Regions from separate parts of the Streptomyces sp. MMCC 100 genome, predicted to be linked through region 2. Evidence: riboswitches for the same ligand, from Rfam matches in the RefSeq annotation. Region 2 holds a riboswitch; each other region holds the start of a gene.

Region 1 (7,565 bases), 6.8 Mb from region 2:
GGCGACGGAGATCCGCAGGTCGTAGCCGCCGGGGCCGTCCTGGTCGTCGTTCGTGTCGTCCAGGTAGGGCAGCAGGTCGTGCGTGCGCTCGGGCGGCGCCACCCGTGCCTCCTCCAGGGCGTCCAGCGGGGTGATCCACGCGGATACCGACGTGGCGAAGGACTTGCCGAGGAACGGGCCGAGGGGGACGTACTCCCAGGCCTGGACGTCCCGCGCGGACCAGTCGTTGAGCAGGCAGAGCCCGAAGACGTGCTCGCGGAAGTCGCCGAGCGCCACCGGGCTGCCCAGTTCGGACGGCACGCCCACCACGAAGCCGACCTCGGCCTCGATGTCGAGGCGGACGGACGGGCCGAAGACGGGAGCGGCGTCGGTCGGGGCCTTGCGCTGCCCCGACGGGCGTACGACGTCCGTGCCGGAGACGACGACGGTGCCGGAGCGGCCGTGGTAGCCGATCGGAAGGTGCTTCCAGTTCGGGGTGAGGGAGTCGGCGGCGTCGGGGCGGAAGATCTGGCCGACGTTGCGGGCGTGGTTCTCGGAGGCGTAGAAGTCGACGTAGTCCGCGACCTCGAAGGGCAGGTGCAGGGTCACCGACGACAGCGGGTGGAAGAGGGGCTCGAGGATCTCGCGGTGGGACGGGACCGTCACCCACGCCGTCAGCGCGCGTCGCACGTCCGACCAGGCCGTGCGCCCGGCGGCCAGCAGCGGGTTGAGGGTGGGCCGCGCGAGCAGGGACGCGTACGGCGAGCCGAGCGCGTGGGCCGCCGCGCCCGCGTCGAGGACGTGGTCGCCGAGCCGGACGCCCACCGTCCGTTCCCGCGAGCCGGGGATCGAGAACACGCCGTACGGAAGGTTGTACGGGCCGAAGGGGTCGCCCTCGGGGACATCGAAGGGGGGCATCGGGTGCTGCCTCGCTTTCGTGCTCGCCATGTGCGCCGTGCGCGCCGTGTGTGCTGTGTGCTGCGTGTACCTGCGTGTCACGTGATCGGTGTGTGCCGCGTGACATGTGGTCGGGCCACACGTTACGGGTGACATGCCGGTCTTGGGCAGTGCGGCGGGAGGTGGCGCCGCCTGGCGAGGGAGGGCACGCGGGCAGGCCGGCAGGCGGTGGATATGGCGCTGCACGTCGATCGGACGTGGATGTGGCGCTCCGCGTCGATCGGATACGGCGGGCTGGCCACAGGTCGGACACGATCTCGGCGGAGTCACGGCCGGGGTTCGGGGCGAGGTCCTGGTCCTGGCGCAGGCAGCAGCGGGCCGTTTTGTCGTCAACCGGCGCGCAGGTCTTGAACCGGCTGTAGCCGATGGTGTGTCAGGTTTTGGACATGATCGGGCGTCCACGTGCATCCGCGTGCGGGTTCGAACGCACTCGCTACGTCCTCGTTCGGAAGCGGTCGCGGGTGAGTCGGACGGGTGCGGTGTCCGTATTCTCTGATCATGGACCGCACCGCGTATTCACTCGTCGCCACCGACCTGGACGGCACGCTGCTCCGCGGCGACGACACCGTCTCCGAACGGTCGCTGGCCGCGCTGGCGCGGGTCGCCGGGGCGGGTGCGCGGCACCTGGTGGTGACGGGGCGGCCGGCCCCCCGGGTGCGCTCCCTGCTCGACCGCCTCGGCTGCACGGGGCTCGCGGTGTGCGGGCAGGGCGCGCAGGTGTACGACGCCGGTGCGCACCGAATGCTGTGGTCGGTCACCCTGGACCGGGAGCTGGCCGAGACCGCGCTCGGCAAGATCGAGGCCGAGGTGGGCCAGGTGTACGCCGCCGTCGACCAGGACGGCGTCGACGGCCTGACGCTCATCGAGCCGGGCTACCTGATGCCCCACCCCACCCTGCCCGCGGTGCCCGTCGAGCGGCGCGAGGAACTGTGGAGCACGCCGATCAGCAAGGTGCTGCTGCGCCATCCCGAGCTGACCGACGACGAGTTGGCGGCGACGGCGCGTGCGGTGGTCGGTTCCCTGGCGACGGTCACCATGTCGGGCCCCGGCACGGTGGAGCTCCAGCCGTGCGGCATCACCAAGGCGACCGGCCTGGCGCTGGCCGCCGAGCACCTGGGCCTTCAGCGGCGACGGACGATCGCCTTCGGGGACATGCCCAACGACATCCCCATGTTCCAGTGGGCGGCCCACGGCGTCGCCATGGCCGGCGCCCACCCCGAACTCAAGGCGGTGGCCGACGAGGTCACCACGACGAACGAGGACGACGGCGTGGCCGTCGTCCTCGAGCGGATCTTCGGTACCTCTTAGTGCGCTACTGCGGTACCTCTCGGTGCGTCACCGCGGCGGTACGGCTCAGTACGCGCTGAAGACGTTGTCCATCGAGCCGTAGCGGTCGGCCGCGTAGTTGCAGGCGGCGGTGATGTTGGCGACCGGGTCGTACGGGTCCCAGGAGGTGCCCTCCACGTGGTACGCCTGGAAGGTCGGGTCGATCACCTGGAGCAGACCCTTGGACGGGGTGCCGTTGATGGCGTTGATGTCCCAGTTGTTGATGGCGAGCGGGTTGCCGGAGGACTCCCGCATGATGTTGCGGTGGATGCCCTCGTAGGTCCCGGGGATGCCGTGCTGCGCCATGATGTCGAGCGACTCGCGGATCCAGCCGTCGAGGTTGTCCGGGTACGTCGTCGCCGCCGTGGTGGCGGTCGTGGCGGTAGTGGCGGCGGCCGGGGTGGCCGCGGAGGCGGTGGTGGCGCCGATGAGCGGCAGCGCGAGCACCGCGGCACCGGTGCCGGCCACGGCGAGCTTGCGGGCGAGGCGGCCGGTGAAGGCGTGACGGTTCTGACCGTTGGCAGACATGCTGTGTCCCTCTCCTTACGCCTGCGAGGTGAGCTGTCGGGTTCGGGCGGGGAGGTGCCCGGCCGCGCCCTGACGGGTACGGCTTCACCCCGAGCCGCTCCGGTGGTGACCGGTGCGGCGACTTACCTGGGTCCCCCGCTCCTGCCGGCGAGTTTGTTGGCGGATGACTGTGCGTCCGGGCGGTGGCAGGATTCGGCGTCCGCCCGACAGGCCGGGAACGTATGCGAGAGCACATGTCCGGAACAAGTGCAGGAATCACCCAACGTGCCTGTTGACCTTGTTCTGAGGCGTTTGAGGCTCTTGATCCTTTGCGGTTGCCAAGCCCCAACTGGCTTGCGGGGCAAAGGGAGGGCACAGGTTGCGGCGAGGTTGCCTGCGGGCGGTTCGGCGTGAGCCAACTCACTGGCGCCAATAAGCGCGGCAAAACGGGCATTAGCCTCAATCGGTTGTCAACCGGCCACGGTTGAGGACGGCTTCGGGTGTCGGGCGAGGAGGAGGGGGAAGCGGGGTGGTGGGCAGGGCGGAAAGGGGGGGCGTGTCGTGCCTGCCGGACGGACGCATGCCGACGGGTGCGGGTGCGGGTGCGGGTGCGGGTGCCGGCGTGGGTACGAGCGTGGACGCGGACGTGGGCACGAGCGTGGACGCGTGCGTGGGTACGAGCGTGGACGCGGACGCGAGCGCGGCCCGGGTGTGCGTGTCGATTGGGTGACGTTCTCGCGGTGCGGGCCGTTGGGAGGAGTGATGGGATCTTGAATGGCGGCTTCCGGCCCGCTCGCCCTCCTGGGGTCCGGCTCGTCCCCTCTGGCGATATCAGTCAAAATCTGCTCATATCACCTGATCAAAAACATACCGTTCATGATCTGATACCGACCGGCCTGTAACGGTGGGCGCTCGCGGTGATCGAAACGTGACCGGATACGCTGACTTGAGTGGTGGCAGCGACCTATCGACAAACCAGGTAATCGCCAGTAGACACCAGCAGACAGGAGACCCCTCGTGACCGTCGTCGGGCCGTTCGGGCTGAGCGTGCGGGACCAGGCTCTGGAAGCCGATGTCCAGGCCGGATTGGTTGCTGTCGAGGAAGGGTTGCTTGAGGCAACCAAAAGCGAGGTGCCGTTCATCACGGAGGCCGCCCAGCACCTGGTGCGGGCCGGCGGGAAACGGTTCCGGCCGCTGCTGGTGATGCTCTCGGCCCAGTTCGGCGACCGCTACGCCCCGGGCATCGTGCCCTCGGCCGTGGTTGTGGAGCTGACCCACCTCGCCACGCTGTACCACGACGACGTGATGGACGAGGCCGCCGTGCGGCGCGGGGTGCCCAGCGCGAACACCCGCTGGGGCAACTCGGTCGCGGTCCTCACCGGCGACTTCCTGTTCGCCCGCGCCTCGCAGATCCTCGCCGACCTCGGACCCGAGGCGGTCCGCGTCCAGGCCCTCGCGTTCGAGCGGCTGGTCACCGGTCAGATCCTGGAGACGGCAGGACCGCAGGACGGCCGCGACCCGGTCGACCACTACCTGGACGTGCTGGGCGGCAAGACGGGCTCGCTGGTGGCGGTCTCCTGCCGGTTCGGCGCGATGATGTCCGGCGCCGACGAGACGGTGGTGGACGTGCTGACCCAGTACGGCGAGCGGCTCGGCGTCGCCTTCCAGCTCGCGGACGACGTCCTGGACATCGCCTCCGACTCCGACGAGTCCGGCAAGACGCCAGGCACGGACCTGCGCGAGGGCATCCCCACCCTGCCGGTACTGCGGCTGCGCGAGCGGGCGGCCCGGCTGGGGCTCGCCGAGGACATCGCCCTGTGCGAGCTGCTCGGCTCCGACCTGAGCGACGACGCGCGGCACGCCGAGGCGCTGCGCCTGCTGCGCGCCCACCCCGCGCTGGAGCAGGCGCGCCGGGACACCGTCCGGTACGCCGAGGAGGCCCGGGCCGCGCTGGCCCCGCTGCGGGAGTGCGACGCGAAGGCGGCGCTGGTGGAGCTGTGCGACGCGGTGGTGCACCGGGCCGGGTGACCGCCCCGGCGCCCGTCTGTCACGTGCTGTCCGCCGTCCGCCGTCCGCCGTACACCGGACCCTACGGGTAGGGGGAGCCGCCGCCCCTCCGTGTCATCCCGCAGGAGTAGGCGGAGTTGAGCCCGCGGTCTGACGCTTGTGCTCCGGTGATTTGGTCAGATGGACACCACGGAAAAACACCAATCCTCACCGATTCGGGTGAGAATGGCGGCTCACGGGTGAACAAGTGCGAGGTCGCGAGACAGCCGCCGCCGACGACGGAGGTAGGGCACACATGGCACCGATCGATTCCGACGACAACACGACCGCCGGGGAGGGCGAGGAGCTGCGGGCCGGACGGCGCAAGGCCGCGCGGTACGTCGTCCCGGTCGCGGTGATGGGAGTGGCGGCCGCGACGATCGGGCTCGTCCCCGCGCTCGCCGACTCCGGGGACCCCGACCTGCCGAAGGTCACCGCGGAGCAGCTCATCGAGAAGATCGCCAAGTCGGACGTCGAGCAGCTGTCCGGCACGGTGCGCATCAGCACCGACCTGGGCCTGCCGGACCTCGGCGGACTGGAGAGCGGCCTGATGTCCGGAATGTCCGGAGGTCCGGGCTCCGGCGGGGACGACGAGGGCTCCGCCGCCGACCCGTCGGCCAAGCTCACCGAGCTGGTGTCCGGTAGCCATACGCTGCGCGTCGCGGCCGACGGTCCCGGCCGGCAGAAGCTGTCCCTGCTGGAGAACGCCGCCGAGTACAGCCTGATCCACAACGGCAAGGACGTCTGGGGCTACGACAGCAAGTCCAACGAGGTCTACCACTCCACCACCTCGGGCAGCGCCGAGCGGCCGGAGCCGGAGAAGGACGTGCCGGCCACCCCGAAGGACTTCGCCGACCAGGCGCTCAAGGCGGTCGACGACACCACGTCCGTGACCGTCGGCGGCACCGCGCAGGTGGCCGGCAGGGACGCGTACCGCCTGGTCGTCGAGCCCAAGCAGGACGGTTCCACGGTCGGTGCGATCACCGTGGCCGTGGACGCCGAGACCGGCACGCCGCTGAAGTTCACGCTGACCCCGGCCGGCGGCGGCGCCGCCGTCGTGGACGTGGGCTTCACCAAGGTCAGCTTCGCGAAGCCGGACGCGTCGACGTTCGACTTCACGCCGCCCAAGGGCGCGAAGGTGACCGAGGGCGACGAGACCGCCAAGGCCCCGGAGCACGGGCGCAAGGCCGAGGGCGACCTCGCCGGGGGGATGGACGGGCTCGAGGTCATCGGCGAGGGCTGGAACTCGATCGCCACCTTCGACACCGGCGCCCAGGGCGGCCTGCCCACGGCATCCGCGGGCGGTGACCTCGGCGCCCTCGGTGGCTTCCTCGGCTCCTTCGGTGACCAGGTCAAGGGCGACTTCGGCTCGGGCACGGTCTTCAAGACCCGCCTCGTCAACGCCCTGATCACGGACGACGGCAAGGTCTACGCCGGCGCGGTCACCAAGGACGCGCTGGTGAAGGCGGCCGACGCCGCGAAGTAGGACGTACGCAGCCGGGCGTACGCAGCCGGACGGAGACAGCCGGACGTACGCAGCCGGACGTGAGCAGCCCCCCACCCGTACGGCGAAGAGGACGAAAAGAGGGAGCCGATGGCCGAACCGTCCGCCACGGAGCCGGAGCGCCCGGACCAGGAGAGCGCGGATGACGCCGTCATCGCCACCCGCGGGCTCACCAAGCGCTACCGCGGCGGACAACTCGCCGTAGACGGTCTGGACCTGACCGTCCCGGCGGGCAGTGTCTTCGGCTTCCTCGGCCCCAACGGCTCCGGCAAGACCACCACCATCCGCATGCTGATGGGGCTGATCGAACCCACCTCGGGCAGCGCCCGGGTCCTCGGCCGGCCCATGCCGCGCGCGTCCCGCACCGTACTGCCCCGGGTCGGCGCCCTCATCGAGGGCCCGGCCCTGTACGGCTTCCTCTCCGGGCGGGACAACCTGCTGCGCTACGACGCCGCCGACCCGACCGCCGATCCGCGCACCCGGCGCGAGCGCGTCGCCGCGGCGCTCGACCGGGTGGGACTCGCGGCCGCGGGCGGCAAGAAGGCGAAGGCGTACTCGCTCGGCATGAAGCAGCGGCTGGGCCTCGCCGCGGCGCTGCTCCAGCCGCGCCGCCTGCTCGTCCTGGACGAGCCGACCAACGGGCTCGACCCCCAGGGCATGCGCGAGATCCGCACCCTCGTGCGCGAACTGGCCTCCGACGGCACCACCGTCTTCCTCTCCTCCCATCTGCTGGACGAGATCGAGCAGGTGTGCACCCACGCCGCTGTGATGGCACAGGGGCGGCTGATCACCCAGGGCGCGGTCGCCGACCTGGTGGCCGGGGCGCGCGGCCGGCTGGTGGTGACCACGCCGGACGCGGGCGACGCCGCCCGGGTCCTGAAGGAGCAGGGGGCGTCGGACGTGGTCGTCGACGGGGACCGGGTGACGGCGGAACCACCGGAGCGCGACCTCGCCGAGGTGAACGCGGCGCTGGTCGCGGCCCGGGTCCGGGTCAGGGGCTTCGTCGTGGAACGGGCCTCGCTGGAGGACGCGTTCGTGGCGCTGACGGGGGAGGGCTTCGATGTCGCGGGCTGAAGTGCGGGGAGAGCCGGTGGGGGAGGCCGCCGTCGCGGCGCCGGGCGCGGTGCCGGACCCGGATGCGGCGCGGGTTGCGAGTCCGCTGTGGTCACTCGGGCTGCTCCGCAGCGAACTGCTGACCACGTTCCGGCGCTGGCGCACCCTCGCCCTGCTGGCCGTGCTCGCCGCC
Region 2 (7,565 bases):
TAGGTCATGTACGACCGCGGGTCGACGACGGTGACGGTCGCCTCGCCGTAACGCATCTTCTTCTGGATGCGTCGAGCTGCGTACAGGCCTACGTACCCACCGCCTACTACGAGGATCCTGGGACGCTCCGTGGTGCTCATGCCATCGAGTATCCACCCGGCCGAGGGGGGTGGTTCGTGCGCCCCTTCACAAGGTTCGGTGGAGGCTGTGCTACCATCCGCCGCCGACGTGACGGAGATCATGGCGGGCGAAGGAACCAGCGTATAGGGCACCCCGTTGTCAATGCCGCGTGAGCTGCACCTCCGCACCGTCGGGACGGTGGACCACCCTCCCGCGAGCACTCCACGAGGGCCCCTCGCGACACCGTCCTGAACACGTTCAAAGGGCAGTTGAAACCCCAAAAGGGTCAACGCGCGCGCTTTCGTCGTCCGACGGGGCCCAATTCCTTGTGAAGAACTTCACGAACTTTCCCGACGGGACGTCACCGAGGGGCCCCGAGAGGCCCCCGACACCCGCTCAAACGTTGTCCTTCCTGCTCAGACCGCTACCGCACCGCTGCGGCGAGCACCCCGCGCGAAGGCCCTACGCGACCGACCATGCGATGCCGTCGAGGATGTCGTGCTCACTCACGACGACCTCCTCCGCGCCCGTCCGCTCCATGATCGCCAGGAGCACCAGGGCCCCGGCCGCGATCACGTCGACCCGGCCCGGGTGCATGGAGGGGACCGCCGCGCGCTCGGCGTGGGTGGAGCGCAGCAGCCAGTCGGTGATCTCCCGGACCCGGTCGCGGGAGACGCGGGAGTGGTGGATGGCGGCCGAGTCGTACTCCGGCAGCTCCTGCGCGATCGCGGACACCGTCGTCACGGATCCGGCCAGCCCCACCAGCGTGCGCGCCTCGCGCAGCGGCACCGTCCGCCCGGCCAGGTCCAGGGCGGCCTCGACATCGGCCCGCATCGCCGCGACCTGCGCCTCGGTGGGCGGGTCGGTCACCGCACCGTCGTGCACCAGGTGCCGCTCGGTCATCCGGACACAGCCGATATCCACGGAGCGGGCGGCGCGCACGTGGTCGTCGCCGACGACGAACTCGGTGGAGCCGCCGCCGATGTCGACGACCAGGTAGGGCTTGTCGAGGTCCGCGCGGCCGGTCAGTTCCTTCGTCGCGCCGGTGAAGGAGAACTCGGCCTCCTGGTCGCCCGAGATGACCTCCGGCTCCACACCCAGGATGTCCAGCACCCCGCGCACGAAGTCGTCCCGGTTCTCCGCGTCACGGGAGGCGGAGGTGGCCACGAAGCGCAGCCGCTCGGCGCCGTGCGCCTTGACGACCTCGGCGTACTCCCGGCAGGCGGCGAAGGTCCGCTCCAGCGCCTCGGGCGCCAGCCGCCCGGTGCGGTCGACGCCCTGGCCCAGCCGCACGATGGTCATGCGCCGGTCCAGGTCCGTCAGCTCGCCCGTCTCCGGGTCGGCGTCGGCGACCAGCAGCCGGATGGAGTTCGTACCGCAGTCGATGGCGGCGACCCGGGTCACTGGGCGTCCTCCCCGTCGGTCTCGGAGACCGTCACGCACGGCCCCTTGCGCCACCACTCGGGCAGCATGGCGATCGCCTCGTCGCCCAGCGGGTTGACGCCGGGACCGGCCGCCAGCGAGTGGGCGACCAGCACGTGCAGGCACTTCACACGGTCCGGCATGCCGCCCGCGCTCGGGAAGCCGGTCAGCTCCTCGATCTCGTCACGGCGCCGGACGTAGTCCTCGTGCGCGGCGCGGTAGGCGGCGGCCAGCTCCGGGTCGGTGGCGAGGCGCTCGGTCATCTCCTTCATCACGCCGTTCGCCTCCAGCGTGCCGATGGCGGAGGCCGCCTTCGGGCACGTCAGGTAGTACAGCGTGGGGAAGGGCGTGCCGTCGGGCAGCCGCGGCGCCGTCTCCACGACGTCCGGCTGTCCGCACGGGCAGCGGTGCGCGATGGCGCGCAGGCCGCGCGGGGGCCGTCCGAGCTGCTGCTTGAAGGCCGCCACGTCCGCGTCGGTCGGCTCGGTGCGCGGGGTGGTCGGCGGGGGAGTCTGCATGACTGTCTTCTGCTGGTCTTCCTGTTGAGTCACTGCCGGAGCGGCCGGCGCGGTCGGTTCACTGCCGGCGGGCGGCGGCGTCGGCCTTGTCGACCCCGTCCCACACGTTCCGGTACCAGGGTCGGTCGGCGGCGCCGGCCTCGGCGCGGGTCCGGTCGGCCGCCTCCGGGTCGACGACGACGAACCCCGTCTCCCCCGGCATCACATAATGCAGCCGCAGCCGGACCTGCTGCTCGGCGTAGGCGTCGTCCTGCCAGCGTGCCTTGAGGTCACGCAGGTCCTCGACCCGCTGCCGGGTCTCCCGCTGCTCCCGCTGGAGATCGGCGATCTCGGCGCGCTGGGCGACGTACTGCCGAATCGGATAGGCGAGGGCCACGACGAGCGAGCAGAGCACCATCGCGAGCAGCGCGGCCCGGCCGGTCAGCCGGGAACGCCGCGCCTGGCGCTTCGTCTGCGAGCGGTAGACCCGGGCCGCGGTCTGCTCCCCGATGATCCGGATCCTGGTCGCGGTGGAGAAACGGTCCCGGTCCTTCACCGCCATGTCGCCCCGCCTCAGCCTTCGTGCGTCGTCCGTCATACGTGCGTACGTCCCCGCACACGGTACGGGACCGAGTACGGGGACGTACGTACGACGCTGCCTCCTACGGGGCGGGTCAGCCCTTGAAGCGGGGGAAGGCGCTGCGGCCGGCGTACACCGCGGCGTCGTCGAGGATCTCCTCGATGCGCAACAGCTGGTTGTACTTGGCGACGCGCTCGGAGCGGGCCGGGGCGCCGGTCTTGATCTGGCCGCAGTTGGTGGCGACGGCCAGGTCGGCGATGGTGACGTCCTCGGTCTCGCCGGAGCGGTGGGACATCATGCACTTGAAGCCGTTGCGCTGGGCCAGCTCCACGGCGTCCAGGGTCTCGGTCAGCGAACCGATCTGGTTGACCTTGACCAGCAGGGCGTTGGCCGAGTTCTCCTCGATGCCGCGGGCCAGGCGCTCCGGGTTGGTGACGAACAGGTCGTCACCGACGAGCTGGACCTTGTCGCCGAGCCCCGCGGTGATGGTCTTCCAACCGTCCCAGTCGTCCTCGAACAGCGGGTCCTCGATGGAGACCAGCGGGTACGCCTCGACCAGCTCGGCGTAGTACTCGGTCATCTCGGCGGCGGTGCGCTCCTTGCCCTCGAAGGTGTAGGAGCCGTCCTTGTAGAACTCGGACGCCGCGACGTCGAGCGCGAGGGCGATCTGTTCGCCCGGGGTGTAGCCGGCCTCGTTGATCGCCTCGAGGATGAGGTCGAGGGCCTCGCGGTTGGAGCCGAGGTTCGGGGCGAAGCCGCCCTCGTCGCCGAGGCCGGTGGCCAGGCCCTTCTTCTTCAGGACCTTCTTGAGGGTGTGGTACACCTCGGCGCCCCAGCGCAGGGCCTCGGAGAAGGACTCCGCGCCGATCGGGGCGATCATGAACTCCTGGATGTCCACGTTGGAGTCGGCGTGCGAGCCGCCGTTCAGGATGTTCATCATCGGCACCGGCAGCAGGTGCGCGTTCGGGCCGCCCAGGTAGCGGAAGAGCGGCAGGTCGCTGGCCTCGGAGGCGGCGTGGGCGACGGCGAGGGAGACGCCGAGGATGGCGTTGGCGCCGAGCGAGCCCTTGTTGTCGGTGGCGTCCAGGTCGAACATGGCCTGGTCGATCAGGCGCTGCTCGGTGGCGTCGTAGCCGACGAGCTCCGGGCCGATCTGCTCGATGACGGCCAGCACGGCCTTCTCGACACCCTTGCCGAGGTAACGGCTCGGGTCGCCGTCACGAAGTTCGATGGCCTCGAAGGCACCGGTGGAGGCGCCGGACGGAACGGCGGCACGACCCGTGCTGCCGTCGTCGAGGCCGACCTCGACCTCGACCGTGGGGTTGCCTCGGGAGTCCAGGATTTCCCGGGCTACGACGACGTCGATGGACGGCACGAGCATCTCCTTCTTCAATGTGACGCTTCGGTGTGACGCGCGGGTCCCGCAGGACCGCGGCGGCTCTGCGGGACCGAGCCTAACCGGCTCCAGCCGATCGGCCAGCCGATCGCCCACCCGCTGGACAGAACCGAGAGTAAATTGTTTCCGAACGGAACAAAGGCGGAATGTGAAAATCCCGCCCCGGTGCGTACGGGGGAACACGCACCGGGGCGGGAGTCGCGGGAGCCGCCGCCGCTTACTTGAGGTGCAGCTGCTGGCCCGGGTAGATCAGGTCGGCGTCGTCGACGATGTCGTCGTTCAGCTTGAACAGCTTCGCCCAGCCGCCCTTGACGTCGTGCCCCTCGGCGATCGAGCTGAGGGTGTCGCCCTTGACGACCTTGTACTCGCCGTCGCCCTTCTCGACCTTCTTGCCGGTCGGGGTGGTGACGGTCTTCTTCGCGGGCTTCTCGGTCTTCTGCTCCGCGGCCGGACGCTCGGAGGAGCGGGAGGCCTTCTGCTCGGTGGAGCGCTCGGCGGTGGAGCCGCTGCTCTGGCTCTGCGAGCTCTCGGAGCTGCCGGAGCCGCTGTCCTGGGAGCCGCCACCGGTGTACGCGGCGCCCGACAGGCCGGTGCCGCAGACCGGCCAGGCACCCTTGCCCTGGCCCGCGAGCACCTTCTCGGCGATCTGGATCTGCTGGGACTTGCTCGCCTGGTCGGCGGTGGAGGCGTACTGCGTACCGCCGTAGGCCGCCCAGGTGGAGGCGGAGAACTGCAGACCGCCGTAGTAACCGTTGCCGGTGTTGATGGACCAGTTGCCGCCGGACTCGCACTGGGCGACGGCGTCCCACTCGGACGCGGTGGCGGCGGAGGCGTTGCCGGCCGCCATCAGCGGGGCGGCGACGGCGGCACCGGTGACGCCGGCGACGGCGATGACACGGGTGGCCTTGGACGGACGACGGTGCTTGCCCTTGCCGGAAAACAGCATGGTTGATCCCCTCACCGACGCCTGCGAGGTGAGCTGTCGGGTTCGGGCCGGTTGAGTTGCCCGGCCGGGTTCCTCACGGAACTCGGCTTCACCCCTAGCCGCTCCGGCTCAACTGCCCGGTGCGGCGCCTACCTTGGGTCCCCCGCTCCTGCCTGCGGCGCTTGACGCGACGACTGTTCCCGTACGGCCGCTGGCAGGATTCGGCGTTGCGGCTGTCGGGGCCCGCGATGGCGAGCGGTCATGACCGTAGACACGCGCTCCGCGGATTTTCAAAGACGATCACGGCTTCTGAGACCTATCTCTCACGAGATCCAAAAGGGACATACGGTCTCTAACCGTGACGTGAACTCCCCCTACTTTTCGACCGATTCGCCCGTGACCGTGAGCGTCTGACCGGGCAGGATGTGGTCCGGGTCGGCGCCGACGACCGTCTCGTTGTCGGCGTAGAGAGCGCGCCACCCGCCGTCGACGTCAAGGGAGTCGGCGATGGCCCAGAGGTTGTCGCCGGAGCGGACCGTGTACGAGCCGTCCTCGACCTCTCGCGGCTCACCGTCCCGCGAGGCGTGGCGCCCCGTCGCCTCGTCCGCGCGGCCCTTCTCGACCGCACCCTCGTCCGCACTGTCGCCACGGTGCCGGCCGGAGCCGGACGAGCCCTCGGCGCCCTGCTGTTCGGCACTGCCGCCGGGGGTGGATTCGGTGGATGTGTCCGACTTGGTGGAGGAGTCCGTATCGCCGGACGACGCCTCGGAGGGGGTCCCGGACGGCGAAGAAGAGGGCGAAGGGGACGAAGAGGGCGCTCCGGACGCCGACTCGGGAGTCCCGTTCGCGTCGGTCGAGTCGGTCGTACCGGACGACTGGGAGGACTGGGACGACTCAGGCGACTGTGACGACTCGGATGTTCCGGTGGTCGCGGGTGATTCGGACGACTCGGAGCCGTCGGTCTTCCCCGACGTGTCCGAACCCTCCGACGCACCGTCACCGGTCGCCCCCGAGCCGCCGCTCGTGACCCCCGAGTCGTTGCCCAGGCCGGCGAGCAGGCCGCAGGTCGGCCAGGCGGCGATGCCCTGGTCGGCGTGTATCTTCTCGGCGATTCTTATCTGCTGGGAGCGACTGGCCTGGTCGGCGCTGGGGGCGTAGTCCAGGCCGCCGTACTGCTCCCAGGCCTCCTGGGACAGCTGCAGGCCGCCGTAGTACCCGTTGCCGCTGTTCTGGCTCCAGGCGCCGCCGGTCTCGCACTCGGCGACGCGGTCCCAGTTCGCTCCGTCGGCCGCGTGGGCGCCGGTGGCGCCGAGCAGCGGGATCGCGATGGCGGAGCCGGTCACTCCGGCTGCGACGACCAGAGCGGGAGCCTGGCGGGGGCGGCGGTGACGACCGTTCCCGGAGAGCATGCGACGACCTTTCACAAGACGACGGGGACCACGCGGCGGATGACGCTCGACACCACGTTGATCCGTGAACGTATAGGGAGATCATCGCTTGTCACAAGTTCATGCCGCGCAGATCACGTGAAGATCACAGAGTTGAGTGCGTGTCACGTTTGAACGACTCGGACGCGATGGTCCCCGTGACTTCGAGCGGCGGCGCTTGCGGCTCACACCGGACTGGCGTGGCCTCCCCGCGCCGGTTCAGCTCTTCCATGAGTACGGACCAGAAGCCCTTCCTGAACCAGGTGTTCTGCCGTTCCTTGGCGAGCTGCCACGGGCCGTAACCCTCAGGTAGCTCGTCCCAGAGACAGCCTGCACGCAGCCGGTGCAGAGCCCCGTTCAGCTGCGTCCGGATGTCCACGGCTCCGCGGGCGAACTGGCGGCGCGCGAAGTAGGCAGCCATGAGTTCCTCGACCACCGACCATTCCGATTCCGTCACCGCGGCAGGAACCGGCGTGCCGGTCCGCTCGTGCCACTCCGTCACCTTGCACTTGACCCCGGAACGCTTCCGCACTTCTCCGAGCGGCTCCACCTTGATGTCCAGGAGGCCGATCACCGTTGTCATCTCGGCCAGTTCGACGTGGGCCGCTCCCCTGACCGCCTGAGCCAGGCACATGATGGTTCGAGTGGTCGTTGCTGCGGCCTCCTGCCCCAGGAGCACCTGCCGCCCGGCGTCAAGCAGCGCCCTGGCGCTGTGCACGTCCTGAGCGAGCTGCCGTAAAGCCGCATTCCTCACCGCGCGGTCAGGACCTGAAGTGACCAGATTCGTGGTGGCGTGAGCCAGGGTTGCCTCCTTCTCCTGCAGCGCGGCCGTGAAGCGAGCCACGCGCTCACGCTGCCTGCCGATGTCACCGGGGTAGGGATTCAGCCTGTCCTGAGCTGCGGCCAGTACCCGCGGTTCGGTCAACAGTGCCTCGATCACCCTCCACACGGCCTCCTCGACGGCGTCGGAAGTCAGATACGGATCGGAGCAGTTCGTCTCTCGCCCTTTGCCGTTGTTGGCTCCACCGCATCGGTAGTAGCGGGTGGCGTTGGACTTGTTGAATGAGCCAACGTATCGGTGGCCACATTTGCCGACGATCCGGCCTGTCAACGGGTAAGCGTCAGCCTCCGCGTGCGAGGAGTGGCCACCTTCGCGCAAGGCACGCACCAACTCGTCCGCTCGCTCCTCGCTGATGAG
Region 3 (7,565 bases), 4.3 Mb from region 2:
CTCGGCGACGCCGAGGTCGACGTCCCCGTGCGCCGCTTCGGCATCCCCGAGCAGTTCCTCGCGCACGCCAAGCGCGCCGAGGTGCTCGCGGACATCGGTCTCACCCCGGTCGACGTCGCCGGCCGGATCAGCGCGAGCCTGGCCCTCGCCGAACCGGCCGACACACAGGCAGGGGAACCGGCAGTGGAACAGTCCGGCGACGGACGGATCGTCATGCCAGCGCAAGGAGAGAACTGAATGACCAAGGAGTTCGACCTCGCCGCGCTCTTGGCCGAGCGCGGAGCCGAGCGGTACGAGCTGCACGCCAAGCACCTCAACCACCAGCTGCCGCGCATGCTGCACACCATCGGCTTCGACAAGGTCTACGAGCGGGCCGAGGGCGCGCACTTCTGGGACGCGGACGGCAACGACTACCTGGACATGCTCGCCGGGTTCGCGGTCATGGGCCTGGGCCGCCACCACCCCGTCGTCCGCAAGGCACTGCACGACGTCCTCGACGCGTCGCTCGCCGACCTGACCCGCTTCGACTGCCCGCCGCTGCCCGGCCTGCTGGCGGAGAGGCTGCTCTCCTACAGCCCCCACCTGGACCGCGTCTTCTTCGGCAACAGCGGCACCGAGGCCGTCGAGACCGCCTTGAAGTTCGCCCGCTACGCGACCGGCAGACAGCGGATCCTGTACTGCTCGCACGCCTTCCACGGACTGACCGCCGGCTCCCTCTCCGTCAACGGCGAGGACGGGTTCCGCAAGGGCTTCGCCCCACTGCTGCCCGACACCGCCGTCCCGCTCGGCGACCTGGACGCCCTGGCGCGGGAGCTGAGGAAGGGTGACGTGGCCGCGCTGATCGTGGAGCCGGTCCAGGGCAAGGGCGTGCACGAGGCCCCGCCCGGCTACCTGCTCGCCGCGCAGGAGCTGCTGCACCGGCACAAGGCGCTGCTGATCGCCGACGAGGTGCAGACGGGCCTCGGCCGTACCGGCAAGTTCTACGCCTACCAGCACGACGACGGCGTCGAACCCGACCTGGTCTGCGTCGCCAAGGCGCTGTCCGGCGGCTACGTGCCGGTGGGGGCCACCCTGGGCAAGGACTGGATCTTCCAGAAGGTGTACTCCTCGATGGACCGCGTGCAGGTCCACTCGGCGAGCTTCGGGTCCAACGCACAGGCCATGGCCGCCGGGCTCGCCGTGCTGTCGGTGATGGAGAACGAGGAGATCGTGGCGAACGCCGCCGCGGTGGGGGAGCGGCTGAAGTCCCGGCTGGGAGAGCTGGTGGACCGCTACGAGCTGCTCGCCGACGTCCGGGGCCGCGGCCTGATGATCGGCATCGAGTTCGGCCGGCCCAAGTCCCTGAAGCTGCGCAGCCGCTGGACGATGCTGCAGGCCGCGCGGAAGGGACTGTTCGCGCAGATGGTGGTCGTGCCGCTGCTGCAACGGCACCGGATCCTGACCCAGGTGTCCGGCGACCACCTGGAGGTGATCAAGCTGATCCCGCCGCTGATCATCGACACCGACGACGCCGACCGGTTCGTCGACGCCTTCACGGAGGTGATGGAGGACGCGCACAATGGGGGTGGCCTGATGTGGGACTTCGGAAAGACCCTGGTCAAGCAGGCGGTGGCCAATCGCTGAGCGGGCCTTTTGCCTGGGAGGCAAGGAATTTGCCTGACGGGCAAGGTTCGGGCTGAATGGAGGCATGAGCTCCTCCGAGACCGGCCCCGCCGAGGGGACGGTCGCCGCCGTCGCGCCCCAGCTGCGTGAGCTGCGGCGGCGGGCCGCCCTCACCCTCGAGGCCGCGGCCCGTGCCGCAGGGCTGTCGCCCGCCCACCTCTCCCGCCTGGAGACCGGGCAGCGCCAGCCCTCACTCCCGATGCTGCTGGCCCTCGCCCGTATCTACGGTACGACCGTCGCCGAGCTGCTCGGTGAGACGGCCGCCGACCGGGACGCCGTCGTGCGTGGTGCCGACATGGAACCCACCACCGCGGGCGGCTGGACGTACTGGCAGGCGGGCGCGCCGGGCCGCGGCATGCAGGCCCTGCGCGTCCAGGTACCGTACGGCTCCCAGGGCGACGTCGTGCGGGTGCACCCCGGAGAGGAGTGGCTGCACGTCCTCAGGGGCCGGCTGCGGCTGCGCCTCGGGGACACCGAGCACCGGCTCACCGCGGGGGACAGTGCCCACTTCGACTCCATGACCCCGCACCGGATCGCGGCACAGGACCCCGACGGGACTGAGCTGCTCTTCGTCCACACCCTGCTGCAGAGCCCGACGGCCGCGCTGTGCCTCGGGCCGACCCCTGGAGAGACGCCATGAGTGCCATCGAGGACAAGTTCCCGCGCGCCCTGTGGGTGCGACTGGTCATCTACATCGCCCTGGGTCACGTCTTCGGCGGCTTCCTCTACCTGCTGTTCGAGGTGGGCGCCAAGTAGTGCCGTCCGCGAGCGGGCGGCTCAGTCCACCATCCGCTCGCGCAGCCGCTCCCGGGTCTCGGGAGCGAGCCGCAGCCCCTTCTCCAGGTAGGCGTCGACGCCGCCCCACGTCTCCTCGATCGTCCCGAAGGCCGCCGCCAGGTACTCGGCGCGCGCGTCGAACAGGGGGCTGAGCAGCTCCATGACCTCGGGGGAGTAGGCCGAGGCCGCGGAGCCGCTGCGGCGCACCTTGTAGCGCCGGTGCGCGGCGTTCGACTTCAGGTAGTCCTCGACGACGGCCTCGCGCTCGACGCCCAGAGCGAGCAGGGTGACGGCGATCGACAGACCCGCGCGGTCCTTGCCGGCCGCACAGTGCATCAGCGCGGGGACGCTGTCCTCGGCGAGCGCGTGCAGGATCCGGGAGTGCTCCGCCGTGCGCTCGGTGACGATCATGCGGTAGGAGTCGATCATCCGGTTGGCGGCCTTGCCGTCGGCGAGGATCTCGCGCAGCTGGTCGAGGTCTCCGTCACGGACCATCTTCCAGAACTCGGCGCCGTCGGCCGGATCGCTCAGCGGCAGGTTCACGTTGCGCACGCCCGGCAGCTCGACGTCCGGGCCGTCGAGCTTCTGGTCGGCCGCGTTGCGGAAGTCGAAGATCGTGTGCAGGCCCAGTGAGGCCAGGAACGCGGCGTCCTCCCCGGTGGCGTGCGCCAGGTGGCCGCTGCGGAACAGCACCCCCTGTCGCACCCGCCGACCGTCCACGGTCGGCAGTCCGCCCACGTCCCGGAAGTTGCGCACACCGGTCAGCTCGGGTTCGGTCGACGGGACCTGCTGCGTCACGGGGGCTCCTCCCACTCCGCCCCGCCGCCGCTGCTCGCCGGCGGGCACCACTCGACGATACGGCATGACCGGTGGGTGAAAGCCGTTCCGAGAGGGGCATTGTGGACCGGTAAAGGTCTTCTGTCCGAATTGGCGCCTTAGTGGTAACTAGCCCTGAAATGGCGGAGGGTGGGCAAGGGGTGCGTGAGCAGCGTCATATCCGTGACCGAGCGTTGCCCGTCATGTTCACGTAATTCAGCTGGTTCTCAAGGGCATTCACGGAAAACGGTGCGACGGAAATCGACGCAGGGTTACCGGTTTTCCCATAAAGGATCAATCGAAACGCCTGCCGCGGGAACCCCTCGCTTGTCCGTGTGCGTCTTGGTCCCTTACGTTCACCACCGATCCGGACGGACGCCTAATCCTGCCGCCGACCGGAGCCCGCACTCATCCACCACCCGTACACGGCAGGAGCGGGGGACCCACAGGTAGAACTGCCTGTTCCGGTTCCCGGAACGGCTTGGGGTAAAGCCGCGTCTCGGCGCGGCCGGGCATCTCCAGCCCGCACCCGACAGCTCACCTCGCAGGCGCCGGAGAGGAATTCGCCATGCCCGCGAAGGGTAAGCACCGCCGTACCAGGGCCATGCGCCTGACCCGCACCATCGCCGTCGCCGGAACCGGTGGCGCCGCGCTCGCACTCCCGCTGATGGGCGCCGCCTCCGCCAACGCCGCCCCCGCGCACTCCGTTTCCGAGCAGGCCGTGCAGTCCATTCCGACGTCGGCCAAGAAGGCCGCCGCGAGCAGCGCCGAGAAGAACTCGGACTCCCGGACGTACACCGTGAAGAGCGGTGACTACCTTTCGAAGATCGCCGACGAGCAGAACGTCGACGGCGGCTGGAAGAAGCTCTACGCGGACAACCGCGAGGCCGTCGGTTCCGACCCGTCGCTGATCCACCCCGGCCTCGAGCTCTCGATCGGCACTCAGGCCGCCAAGTCGTCGGCGCCGTCCGCCGCGCAGTCGCAGAAGCCCGCCGAGAAGCCCGCCGCCGAGAAGCCGGCCCAGAAGTCGGCGGACGCCGCGAAGACCTCCTCCTCGGACGCTTCCGGCTCTTCGGAGTCCTCGAACACCGACACCCAGTCCGCGGGCACCACCAGCGGTTACACCTCCCCCGTCGCGGGCGGCACCGTCGGTACCCCGTACCACCAGTCCGGCAGCATGTGGTCCAGCGGCTACCACACCGGCACCGACTTCGTCGTCCCGACCGGCACCTCGCTGAAGGCCGTCGGCGCGGGCACCGTCGTCTCGGCCGGCTGGGGCGGCGCGTACGGCAACCAGGTCGTCATCAAGCTCGCCGACGGCCACTACGCCCAGTACGCCCACCTCTCCTCGCTCTCCGTCTCCGCCGGTCAGTCGGTGACGGCGGGTCAGCAGGTCGGCCTTTCGGGCGCCACCGGCAACGTGACCGGCCCGCACCTGCACTTCGAGATCCGCACCACGCCGGACTACGGCTCGGACATCGACCCGCTCGCGTTCCTGCGCTCGCACGGCGTCTCCGTCTGACGACCGGTTCCGCGCAGCCTCCGCGCCCCGAAGGCCGGACCCCGATCCCCGGGTCCGGCCTTCGGCGTACCCGCCCCTCGGTGCGGCCGGACCTCGGCGTATTCCGGAATTGACGAACACTTTAGGCGTGGCCTTTCTCACCGCCCGTCAATCCCTTCCTACGGTCGCGTAGGTCACATTCCAAGGTGAATCATGGGCCGACGTGGCAGACGATTCGAAGAGTGACAGCAGAGCAGTGATCGGGTCGTACGTGGCGGTGGGGGACAGCTTCACCGAGGGCGTCGGCGACCCCGGCCCCGACGGGGCGTTCGTCGGCTGGGCCGACCGGCTCGCCGTACTGCTCGCGGACCGGCGCCCCGAGGGCGACTTCACGTACACGAACCTCGCCGTGCGCGGCAGGCTCCTCGACCAGATCGTGTCGGAACAGATCCCGCGGGTCGTCGCCCTCGCGCCGGACCTGGTCTCGTTCGCGGCGGGCGGCAACGACATCATCCGGCCCGGCACCGACCCCGACGAGGTCGCCGAGCGGTTCGAACTGGCGGTGGCCGCGCTGACCGCCGCGGCCGGCACCGTCCTGGTGACCACCGGGTTCGACACCCGTGGGGTGCCCGTCCTCAAGCATCTGCGCGGCAAGATCGCCACGTACAACGGACACGTCCGTGCCGTCGCCGACCGCTACGGCTGCCCGGTGCTCGACCTGTGGTCGCTCCGCAGCGTCCAGGACCGCAGGGCGTGGGACGCCGACCGGCTGCACCTGTCGCCGGAGGGCCACACCCGCGTGGCACTGCGCGCCGGACAGGCCCTCGGCCTGCGTGTCCCGGCCGACCCGGACCAGCCCTGGCCGCCCCTGCCGCCCCGCGGCACGCTGGACGTGCGGCGCGACGACGTGCACTGGGCGCGCGAGTACCTGGTCCCGTGGATCGGACGCCGGCTGCGCGGCGAGTCCTCGGGCGACCACGTGACGGCCAAGGGCACCCTGTCGCCGGACGACATCAAGACGCGGATCGCCGCGGTGGCCTGAGGCGGGGCGGGCGGCCCGCGTCCGCGCGACGCCCCTAGCGTCGCGTGGCTGTCAAGGCCGCTCGCTCCAGGCCCAGTTCCCGGGCCAGTGCCTCGTCCACCCACTCCTGCGCCCGGGCCCGCGACACCGTGCCCGCGTACGACGTGAGCTGTACCGCCAGCCCGTCCAACAGCGCGGTGAGACGCAGGGCGGCGGCGTCCGGCTCGGGGCAGGAGAACTCACCGGCGGCCGCGCCCTCGGCGATGACCTCGGCGATCGCCGTCTTCCACTGGCGGTCCAGCTCGCGCGTGACCTCCCGCAGCGCCGGTTCGCGCGGCGCCGCCGCCCAGCCCTCGATCCACAGCCGCCAGCCCTTGGCCTGACCGGTCGGCGCGTACCACCGCACGGCCGCCCGCAGGCGGCGCAGCGCCGACGTACGACGGGCGAGCAGCCCGTGCAGATGGGCGAGGTCGGCCTCGGCGGCGTGGGTGAACGCGGCGGCGACCAGCCGCTCCTTCGTGGAGAAGTGATAGAGCACCAGGGCGTTGCTGACACCGAGCGCGGCGGCCACGTCGGCGATCCGCAACGCCGCCACGCCCCGCGCCGATATCTGCTCGATGGCCGCGCGCAGCAATTCCTCGCGCCGCTCCGCAACGCTCAACCGGACTCTCCCCACGCACGTCACCCTATACAGCCCCCGGACACGCGGTGGAGCCCGCTCCGTTCGCGGCGGGCCCGGGGAACACGGATATGACATCCGTCGTTCGAGGTGACGTAGGACGAGACGAACATGATGAGAGCCTGAACCACTCCACCTGGAGGTACCGTGGCCGCTTTCCGTTTCCCGAGTCCCGGGTTCAGCGTGCCGCGGCCCGCGGCCTTCGGCGCGGACCCGGGCGGCGAGCGCATGGCGCGCATCCGCAGATCGCCCAACTTCCGCGACGGAGTCTTCCAGAACCCCGGGGGCACCGCCCGGACCCGGCCCTCCGGCTCGGCCGCCGAATTCGCCAAGATCTACTTCAACAAGGAGGCGCGGCTCCAGCGGGCCCCGAAGGACCCGGTCCCGGTGCACGCCACCACCCTCGCCGACCTCGTCCGGCCGCCCGCCACCGGACTCCGGCTGACCTGGCTGGGCCACTCCAGCGTGCTCGCCGAGATCGACGGGCAGCGCGTGCTCTTCGACCCCGTGTGGGGCGAGCGCTGCTCCCCGTTCCCCTTCGCCGGCCCCAAGCGACTGCACCCGGTCCCGCTGCCCCTGGCCGCACTCGGCCCCGTCGACGCCGTCGTCGTCTCCCACGACCACTACGACCACCTGGACATGCCGACCATCAAGGCGCTGGCCGGCACGGACACCGTGTTCGCCGTGCCGCTGGGCGTCGGCGCCCACCTCGAACACTGGGGTGTCTCCGCCGACCGGCTGCGCGAGCTGGACTGGCACGAGTCGACCCGCGTCGGCGGCCTCACCCTCACCGCCACCCCGGCCCGGCACTTCTGCGGGCGCGGGCTGCGCAACACCCAGCACACCCTCTGGGCATCCTGGGTCGTCGCCGGGGAGGAGCACCGCGTCTACCACAGCGGGGACACCGGCTACTTCGACGGCTTCCGGGAGATCGGCGCCGCGCACGGCCCGTTCGACGCCACGATGATCCAGCTCGGGGCGTACGCCGAGTTCTGGCCGGACATCCACATGACCCCCGAGGAGGGCGTCCGTGCCCACCTCGACCTCCAGGGCGGCGGGCCCCACGGTGCCCTGCTGCCGATCCACTGGGGGACCTTCAACCTGGCGCC
Region 4 (7,565 bases), 5.5 Mb from region 2:
GCCCTTGCGCGGATACTGGTCGAACGGCGTCAGCTTGGCCGTGGTCTGCACGGAGTCGTCCAGCGTGCCGCGCGATCCGGCCACCGTGAAGACCACCGCCTCCGCCGCCGGATCCACCGCCGTGAAGGAGATGACCTTGGCGCCGTCGGCGAGCTTGACGCCCGCCACACCCCCCGCGGGACGGCCCTGCGGGCGGACCTGCGAGGCCTGGTAGCGCAGGAGCTGCGCGTCGTCCGTGATGAAGACCAGGTCCTCGTCACCGGTGCGCAACTCGACCCCGCCGACGATGCGGTCGCCGTCCTTGAGGGTGATGACCTCCAACTCGTCCTTGTTGGACGGGTAGTCGGGCACCACACGCTTGACGACGCCCTGTTCCGTGCCGAGCGCCAGCCCCGGCGAGGACTCGTCCAGCGTGGTCAGGCAGACGACGTCCTCGTCGTCCTCCAGGGACACGAACTCGGCCAGCGGCGCGCCGCCCGCGAGGTTCGGCGCCGGCATGGCCTCCGGGAGCTGGGGCAGGTCCACGACGTTCACCCGCAGCAGCCGCCCGGCGGACGTCACCACGCCCACCTCGCCGCGCGCCGTGGCCGGCACCGCCGAGACGATCAGGTCGTGCTTGACCCGCTTGGCCCCCGCCTCCGTGACGAGAGGCTCGTCGTTCGCGGTGCGGGCCAGCAGGCCCGTCGACGACAGCAGCACCCGGCACGGGTCGTCCGCCACCTGGAGCGGCACGGCGGCGACCGGGGCGCCGCCCGACTCCAGCAGCGTCGTACGGCGGTCGGTGCCGAACTTCTTCGCCACCGCTGCCAGTTCGGCCGAGACCAGCTTGCGCAGCTCCGCGTCCGAGTCGAGGATCCGGGTCAGCTCCTCGATCTCCGCGTTCAGCCGCTCCTTCTCGGACTCCAGCTCGATGCGGTCGTACTTGGTGAGCCGGCGCAGCGGCGTGTCCAGGATGTACTGCGTCTGGACGTCGCTCAGCGAGAAGCGCTCCATCAGCCGCTGCTTGGCCTGCGCGGAGTTCTCGCTGGAGCGGATGAGACGGATGACCTCGTCGATGTCGACCAGAGCGGTGAGCAGGCCCTCCACCAGGTGCAGCCGGTCGCGCTTCTTGCCCCGGCGGAACTCGCTGCGGCGCCTGACGACGGTGAAGCGGTGGTCGAGATAGACCTCCAGCAGCTCCTTGAGGCCCAGGGTGAGGGGCTGACCGTCCACCAGGGCGACGTTGTTGATGCCGAAGGACTCCTCCATGGCGGTCAGCTTGTAGAGCTGCTCCAGGACCGCCTCGGGCACGAAGCCGTTCTTGATCTCGATGACCAGGCGCAGTCCGTGCGCGCGGTCGGTGAGGTCCTTGACGTCCGCGATGCCCTGGAGCTTCTTCGAACCGACCAGGTCCTTGATCTTCGAGATGACCTTCTCCGGGCCGACCGCGAAGGGCAGCTCGGTGACGACGAGGCCCTTGCGGCGGGCCGTCACCGTCTCCACGGCCACCGTCGCGCGGATCTTGAAGGTGCCGCGTCCCGTCTCGTACGCGTCCCGGATGCCGGGCAGGCCGACGATCCGGCCGCCGGTGGGCAGGTCGGGGCCCGGAACGTGCTTCATCAGCGCGTCCAGATCGGCGTTCGGATACCGGATCAGGTGCCGGGCCGCCGCGATCACCTCGCGCAGGTTGTGCGGCGGCATGTTGGTGGCCATGCCGACCGCGATGCCCGAGGCGCCGTTGACCAGCAGGTTCGGGAAGGCGGCGGGCAGCGCCACCGGCTCCTGCTCCTGGCCGTCGTAGTTGGGCGCGAAGTCGACGGTGTCCTCGTCGATGGACTCCGTCATCAGGCCGGCGGCCTCGGCCATCTTGCACTCGGTGTACCGCATGGCGGCCGGCGGGTCGTCATTGCCCAGCGAGCCGAAGTTGCCGTGGCCGTCCACCAGGGGCACGCGCATCGAGAACGACTGGGCCATGCGCACCAGGGCGTCGTAGATCGACGCGTCGCCGTGCGGGTGCAGCTTGCCCATGACCTCGCCGACGACACGGGCGCACTTCACGTAGCTGCGCTCGGGCCGCAGGCCCATCTCGTTCATCTGGTACACGATGCGGCGGTGCACCGGCTTGAGGCCGTCGCGGGCGTCCGGCAGCGCACGGGAGTAGATGACCGAGTACGCGTACTCGAGGAAGGAGCCCTGCATCTCGTCGACGACGTCGATGTCGAGGATCTTCTCCTCGTACGAGTCGTCGGGCGGCGGGGTCTTCGTACTACGGCGGGCCATCGCTGCCGGCTCCTTGCTGAAGCGTGAACGGTGATCTGACGCCGTCCATTGTGGACTGCGGCACTGACAGCGACCGACCAGGACCCGTCACGGGCTGCCCGGCCCGGCGCTGCCCGCAGAGTACGCCCTCGTCCCGGGCCGCCGTCCCCGGCGGCCCGCCGACCGCGTTCTCGCTCTCGGCGTACGAGGGCCGGGAACTCCACCGGTGGCCCGCACGCTTGCATACAGTGGCAGGATCGGTGGAATTCCGCAGTTCCGCCCAATGATTCACCACGTGGTTCACCAAGTGCCTCACCCGGTGATTCCACCAAGGATTCCGCGATCGAAGGGACGTACATGCCCATGGGTCACACGGCCACAGCCCAGGCAGGCTCCGGCGGCCTGACAGCGACCGAGCACCGTCTGGCCAACGGCCTGCGCGTGGTGCTCTCCGAGGACCACCTGACCCCGGTCGCGGCGGTGTGCCTCTGGTACGACGTCGGCTCGCGCCACGAGGTCAAGGGGCGCACCGGCCTGGCTCACCTTTTCGAGCACCTCATGTTCCAGGGCTCCGCCCAGGTCAAGGGCAACGGCCACTTCGAGCTGGTACAGGGCGCCGGCGGCTCGCTCAACGGCACCACCAGCTTCGAGCGGACCAACTACTTCGAGACCATGCCCGCCCACCAGCTGGAGCTCGCCCTCTGGCTGGAGGCCGACCGCATGGGCTCCCTGCTGGCCGCCCTGGACGAGGAGTCCATGGAGAACCAGCGGGACGTCGTCAAGAACGAACGCCGCCAGCGCTACGACAACGTCCCCTACGGCACGGCCTTCGAGAAGCTGACCGCCCTCGCCTACCCGGAGGGCCACCCCTACCACCACACGCCGATCGGCTCGATGGCCGACCTGGACGCGGCGACGCTGGAGGACGCGCGCGCGTTCTTCCGCACCTACTACGCGCCGAACAACGCGGTGCTGTCGGTCGTCGGCGACATCGATCCCGAGCAGACGCTCGCCTGGATCGAGAAGTACTTCGGCTCCATCGCCTCGCACGACGGCAAGCAGCCTCCCCGGGACGGTTCGCTGCCCGACGTCATGGGCGGGCAGCTGCGCGAGATCCTCGAGGAGGAGGTCCCGGCCCGCGCCCTCATGGCGGCCTACCGCCTGCCGGAGGACGGCACGCGCGCGTGCGACGCGGCCGACCTGGCCCTGACCGTCCTGGGCGGCGGCGAGTCGTCCCGCCTCTACAACCGGCTCGTCCGCCGCGACCGCACGGCCGTCGCCGCCGGGTTCGGCCTGCTGCGGCTCGCCGGGGCGCCCTCCCTGGGGTGGCTGGACGTGAAGACGTCCGGCGACGTCGAGGTGCCGGTCATCGAGTCCGCCGTCGACGAGGAACTGGCCCGGTTCGCAGAGGAGGGCCCCACGGCCGAGGAGATGGAGCGCGCCCAGGCCCAGCTCGAGCGCGAGTGGCTGGACCGTCTGGGCACGGTCGCGGGCCGCGCCGACGAACTGTGCCGGTACGCCGTGCTGTTCGGCGACCCGCAGCTCGCCCTGACCGCCGTGCAGCGGGTGCTCGAGGTGACCGCGGAGGAGGTCCAGGAGGTCGCCAAGGCCCGCCTGCGCCCCGACAACCGCGCGGTGCTCGTCTACGAGCCCACCGCCCCCGCCGACGAGAACGACGCCGACACGAACGACGCCGACACGAACGACGCCACCGACGAGAACGAGGAGGCGGCCAAGTGACCGAGCTCGCCACCATGGAATTCCACGCGCAGCCGCAGGCCGGCGAGCCCAAGCCGTGGGCGTTCCCCGCCCCGGAGCGCGGCAGCCTCGGCAACGGCCTCACCGTGCTGCGCTGCCACCGCCCCGGCCAGCAGGTCGTCGCCGTCGAGGTCCTCCTCGACGCCCCCCTGGACGCCGAGCCGACCGGTCTCGACGGCGTCGCCACCATCATGGCGCGCGCCTTCTCCGAGGGCACCGACAAGCACTCCGCCGAGGATTTCGCCGCCGAGCTGGAGCGCTGCGGCGCCACGCTGGACGCGCACGCCGACCACCCCGGCGTCCGGCTGAGCCTCGAGGTGCCCGCCTCGCGCCTGGCCAAGGCCCTCGGTCTGGTCGCCGACGCGCTCAGGGCGCCCGCCTTCGCGGACAGCGAGGTCGAACGGCTGGTGCGCAACCGGCTCGACGAGATCCCGCACGAGCTGGCCAACCCCTCCCGCCGGGCCGCCAAGGAACTCTCCAAGGAGCTGTTCCCGGCCGACTCGCGCATGTCGCGCCCGCGCCAGGGCTCCGAGGAGACCGTCGCGAGCATCGACTCCGCGGCCGTACGCGCCTTCTACGAGCGGCACGTCCGTCCCGCCACGGCCACCGCCGTGGTCGTCGGCGACCTCACCGGCGTCGACCTCGACGCGCTGCTCGGCGACACCCTGGGCGCGTGGACCGGCTCGCCCGCCGAGCCGCGCCCCGTACCCCCGGTGACCGCCGACGACCGGGGCCGGGTCGTCATCGTCGACCGTCCCGGCGCCGTCCAGACGCAGCTGCTGATCGGCCGCACCGGCGCCGACCGGCACGACCGCGTGTGGCCCGCGCAGGTGCTCGGCACCTACTGCCTCGGCGGCACCCTCACCTCGCGCCTGGACCGCGTCCTGCGCGAGGAGAAGGGCTACACCTACGGCGTACGGGCGTTCGGGCAGGTCCTGCGTTCCGCGCCGGACGGAACGGGCGCCGCGATGCTCGCCATCAGCGGCTCCGTCGACACCCCGAACACCGGTCCCGCCCTCGAGGACCTGTGGACGGTGCTGCGCAAGCTCGCCGCGGAGGGGCTCACCGACGCCGAGCGTGACGTGGCCGTGCAGAATCTGGTGGGCGTGGCGCCGCTCAAGTACGAGACGGCGGCGGCCGTGGCGAGCACCCTGGCCGACCAGGTCGAGCAGCACCTGTCCGACGACTTCCAGGCGACGCTCTACCGCCAACTCGCGGCCACGGGCACCGTGGAGGCCACGGCGGCGGTCGTGAACGCCTTCCCGGTGGACCGCCTCGTGACGGTCCTCGTCGGCGACGCGGCGCAGATCAAGGAGCCCGTCGAGGCCCTCGGCATCGGTGAAGTCACCGTGGTGGCGGCCGAGTAGCGGCACGCGCGCGCGAAGGCCCTGGTGACCGGAGTGTCACCAGGGCCGCCGTATGTCCGGATTGGGGGAGTGACTGCCCGTCTGCCCTGTGGCGTGCGCTACAAAAACCCTGTTGCGTTTGAGGATTGAAGACAGCCCCGTTTAGCGTCTTCCGGGCTGTTCGTCAGGCAGTGCGCCGCACCCGCGGCACCGGACAGTCATCGCCGAGTCCCCGTACGGCGCGAGCCAGGGGAGCCGGGGACCCATCGCAGTCCCTGGGGTGAATCGGACGCCCGCGCATACCGCGAGGGGGCCCGTAGGAGACCTTCCACCTCCGAACCCGTCAGCTAACCCGGTAGGCGAGAGGGAAGGAAAGGACAAGCCTCTACATGGCGTTCACGCGCGCCACCGGTAAGCACCGCCGTACCGGCCGGGTGCACCGCACCACCGCCCGCGCGGCGGGAGTCGCGGCCCTCGCCACCACCGGCGTCGTCGGCACCCTCGCGGCTCCGGCGCTCGCCGCCGAGCCCCAGGTGGAGCAGAGCGGGCTCACTCCGGTCGTCACCATCGGCGACTCCATAGCCGACGAGATCGACGCCCAGGCCGTCGCCCAGAAGCAGGCGGCCGTGGACGCCGCCGCCCGTGAGGCGGCCCGGGAAGCGGCCCGTGAGCGGGCGGCCGAGGCGGCCAAGGAAGCACGCGAGGCCAAGGAGCGCGCCGCGCGGGAGGCGGAGCGCAAGCGCCTCAACACCTTCGTCGCGCCGATCACCGCCTCCTACGTCTCCACCGCGTACCAGGCCGGCAGCTCCCTGTGGTCCTCCGGCAGCCACACCGGCATCGACTTCCACGCCTCCAGCGGCACGACCGTGCACGCGGTCGGCGTCGGCACCGTCGTGGAGGCCGGCTGGGGAGGGGCGTACGGCAACCAGGTCGTGATCAAGATGCACGACGGCACGTACACGCAGTACGGGCACCTGTCGTCCATCGGCGTCTCCGTCGGCCAGTCGGTCGAGCCCGGCCAGCAGATCGGCCTCTCCGGCGCCACCGGCAACGTCACCGGACCGCACCTGCACTTCGAGGCCCGTACGAGCCCCGAGTACGGCTCCGACATGGACCCCGTCGCCTACCTCCGCTCCCACGGCGTGAACGTCTGACGGCGGTATTCGAAAGCCCCGGCTTCCCGAGCCGGGGCTTTTCGCATTTAATATCGCTTGATTGGCCCGAGGTCGCTCAACACGCGTCAACCGTCGACGTTTCGCGGGGTCAAGGGGAGGTCGGTCATGCGTATTCCGGCGCATTCGGTGTGCACGGCGATCCGGGACGACATCGTCGCCGGCATCCACGGCCGCGGGAGCCGGCTCACCGAGGAAATCCTCGCCCGCCGCTACGGCGTTTCCCGCGTCCCCGTCCGCGAGGCCCTGCGCACGCTGGAGGCCGAGGGCTTCGTGGTGACCCGGCGGCACGCGGGCGCGTGCGTCGCGGAACCCACGGAGCAGGAGGCCGCCGACCTGCTCGAGACCCGCACGCTCCTGGAGCCGCTCGGCGCCTCCCGGGCCGCCCGGCGGCGCACCGAGGCCCACCTCAAGGTGTTGCGCGGCCTGGTCAGGCTGGGACAGGAACGGGCCAGGCGGGGCAGCGGCGAGGACCTGCGCTCGCTGGGCGGCTGGTTCCACGAGACCCTCGCCCGGGCGGCCGACAGCCCCTCCCTGACCGCCCTGCTGACCCAGCTCCGCCACAAGATCGCCTGGATGTACGTCGTGGAGGCCCCGGCCGGGCCGGTGGAGTACTGGGCGGAGCACGGCGCGATCACCGACGCGGTGGCCCGGGGCGACGGCGACCGTGCGCGGGCGCTCATGGCCCTGCACATCGAGCGGTCGGTCTCCGCGCACCGGCTGCGATTCGCCTCCGGCGACGGGCGGACGGAGCGCGTGAGGAGTGCGCAACATTCCGTAAACACGGCGAGTGGGCGACAGTAACACGGGCGCCGTATACAAAGGGCAGGGAATTCCTGCCGGTGTTTTCTGCTGCCCGTAAACAGGATGAATGGACGGGTGGGCCGAAAGAGAAAAGGCGAAAGGCCCGTCCGGTGGTTCCGGCGGGCCTTTCGATGCTGCTGTCCGTCGGGCTCAGACGGTCTCGGGAAGCTCCTCGAGCCCCTCGGCGACCAGCTTCGCCAGCCGGTCCAGGGCGGCCTCCGCGCCCTCGGCGTCGGAGGCGAGGACG

What was found. Region 2 has a riboswitch for cyclic di-AMP ahead of rpfA (resuscitation-promoting factor protein RpfA). Riboswitches for the same ligand answer to the same signal wherever they lie in the genome.
Region 1: linked by a shared signal. The riboswitch ahead of ABS735_RS33745 (transglycosylase SLT domain-containing protein) and the one ahead of rpfA (resuscitation-promoting factor protein RpfA) in region 2 are both predicted to bind cyclic di-AMP.
Region 3: linked by a shared signal. The riboswitch ahead of ABS735_RS22270 (M23 family metallopeptidase) and the one ahead of rpfA (resuscitation-promoting factor protein RpfA) in region 2 are both predicted to bind cyclic di-AMP.
Region 4: linked by a shared signal. The riboswitch ahead of ABS735_RS27720 (M23 family metallopeptidase) and the one ahead of rpfA (resuscitation-promoting factor protein RpfA) in region 2 are both predicted to bind cyclic di-AMP.

Annotation. Positions count from the first base shown of each region.
Region 1 covers NZ_JBGORK020000001.1:7,285,033-7,292,597, reverse strand. The annotation lists gene fahA (fumarylacetoacetase) at 1-897, opposite strand, end outside; gene ABS735_RS33750 (HAD family hydrolase) at 1,435-2,244, shown strand; gene ABS735_RS33745 (transglycosylase SLT domain-containing protein) at 2,290-2,790, opposite strand; cyclic di-AMP (ydaO/yuaA leader) riboswitch at 2,795-2,962, opposite strand; gene ABS735_RS33740 (polyprenyl synthetase family protein) at 3,787-4,797, shown strand; gene ABS735_RS33735 (LolA family protein) at 5,072-6,301, shown strand; gene ABS735_RS33730 (ABC transporter ATP-binding protein) at 6,410-7,393, shown strand; gene ABS735_RS33725 (ABC transporter permease) at 7,380-7,565, shown strand, end outside.
Region 2 covers NZ_JBGORK020000001.1:465,404-472,968, reverse strand. The annotation lists gene ABS735_RS02345 (NAD(P)/FAD-dependent oxidoreductase) at 1-140, opposite strand, end outside; gene ABS735_RS02340 (Ppx/GppA phosphatase family protein) at 583-1,524, opposite strand; gene ABS735_RS02335 (DUF501 domain-containing protein) at 1,521-2,060, opposite strand; gene divIC (cell division protein DivIC) at 2,119-2,601, opposite strand; gene eno (phosphopyruvate hydratase) at 2,714-3,994, opposite strand; gene rpfA (resuscitation-promoting factor protein RpfA) at 4,233-4,961, opposite strand; cyclic di-AMP (ydaO/yuaA leader) riboswitch at 4,965-5,131, opposite strand; gene ABS735_RS02315 (transglycosylase family protein) at 5,315-6,349, opposite strand; gene ABS735_RS02310 (transposase) at 6,474-7,565, opposite strand, start outside.
Region 3 covers NZ_JBGORK020000001.1:4,769,844-4,777,408, reverse strand. The annotation lists gene dxs (1-deoxy-D-xylulose-5-phosphate synthase) at 1-237, shown strand, start outside; gene ABS735_RS22290 (aspartate aminotransferase family protein) at 238-1,623, shown strand; gene ABS735_RS22285 (helix-turn-helix domain-containing protein) at 1,688-2,302, shown strand; gene ABS735_RS22280 (DUF6126 family protein) at 2,299-2,418, shown strand; gene ABS735_RS22275 (tyrosine-protein phosphatase) at 2,440-3,237, opposite strand; cyclic di-AMP (ydaO/yuaA leader) riboswitch at 3,662-3,821, shown strand; gene ABS735_RS22270 (M23 family metallopeptidase) at 3,824-4,777, shown strand; gene ABS735_RS22265 (SGNH/GDSL hydrolase family protein) at 5,013-5,798, shown strand; gene ABS735_RS22260 (TetR/AcrR family transcriptional regulator) at 5,833-6,453, opposite strand; gene ABS735_RS22255 (MBL fold metallo-hydrolase) at 6,604-7,565, shown strand, end outside.
Region 4 covers NZ_JBGORK020000001.1:5,991,973-5,999,537, reverse strand. The annotation lists gene ABS735_RS27735 (DNA gyrase/topoisomerase IV subunit A) at 1-2,259, opposite strand, end outside; gene ABS735_RS27730 (M16 family metallopeptidase) at 2,596-3,978, shown strand; gene ABS735_RS27725 (M16 family metallopeptidase) at 3,975-5,363, shown strand; cyclic di-AMP (ydaO/yuaA leader) riboswitch at 5,555-5,719, shown strand; gene ABS735_RS27720 (M23 family metallopeptidase) at 5,732-6,496, shown strand; gene ABS735_RS27715 (GntR family transcriptional regulator) at 6,623-7,318, shown strand; gene ABS735_RS27710 (HPr family phosphocarrier protein) at 7,469-7,565, opposite strand, start outside.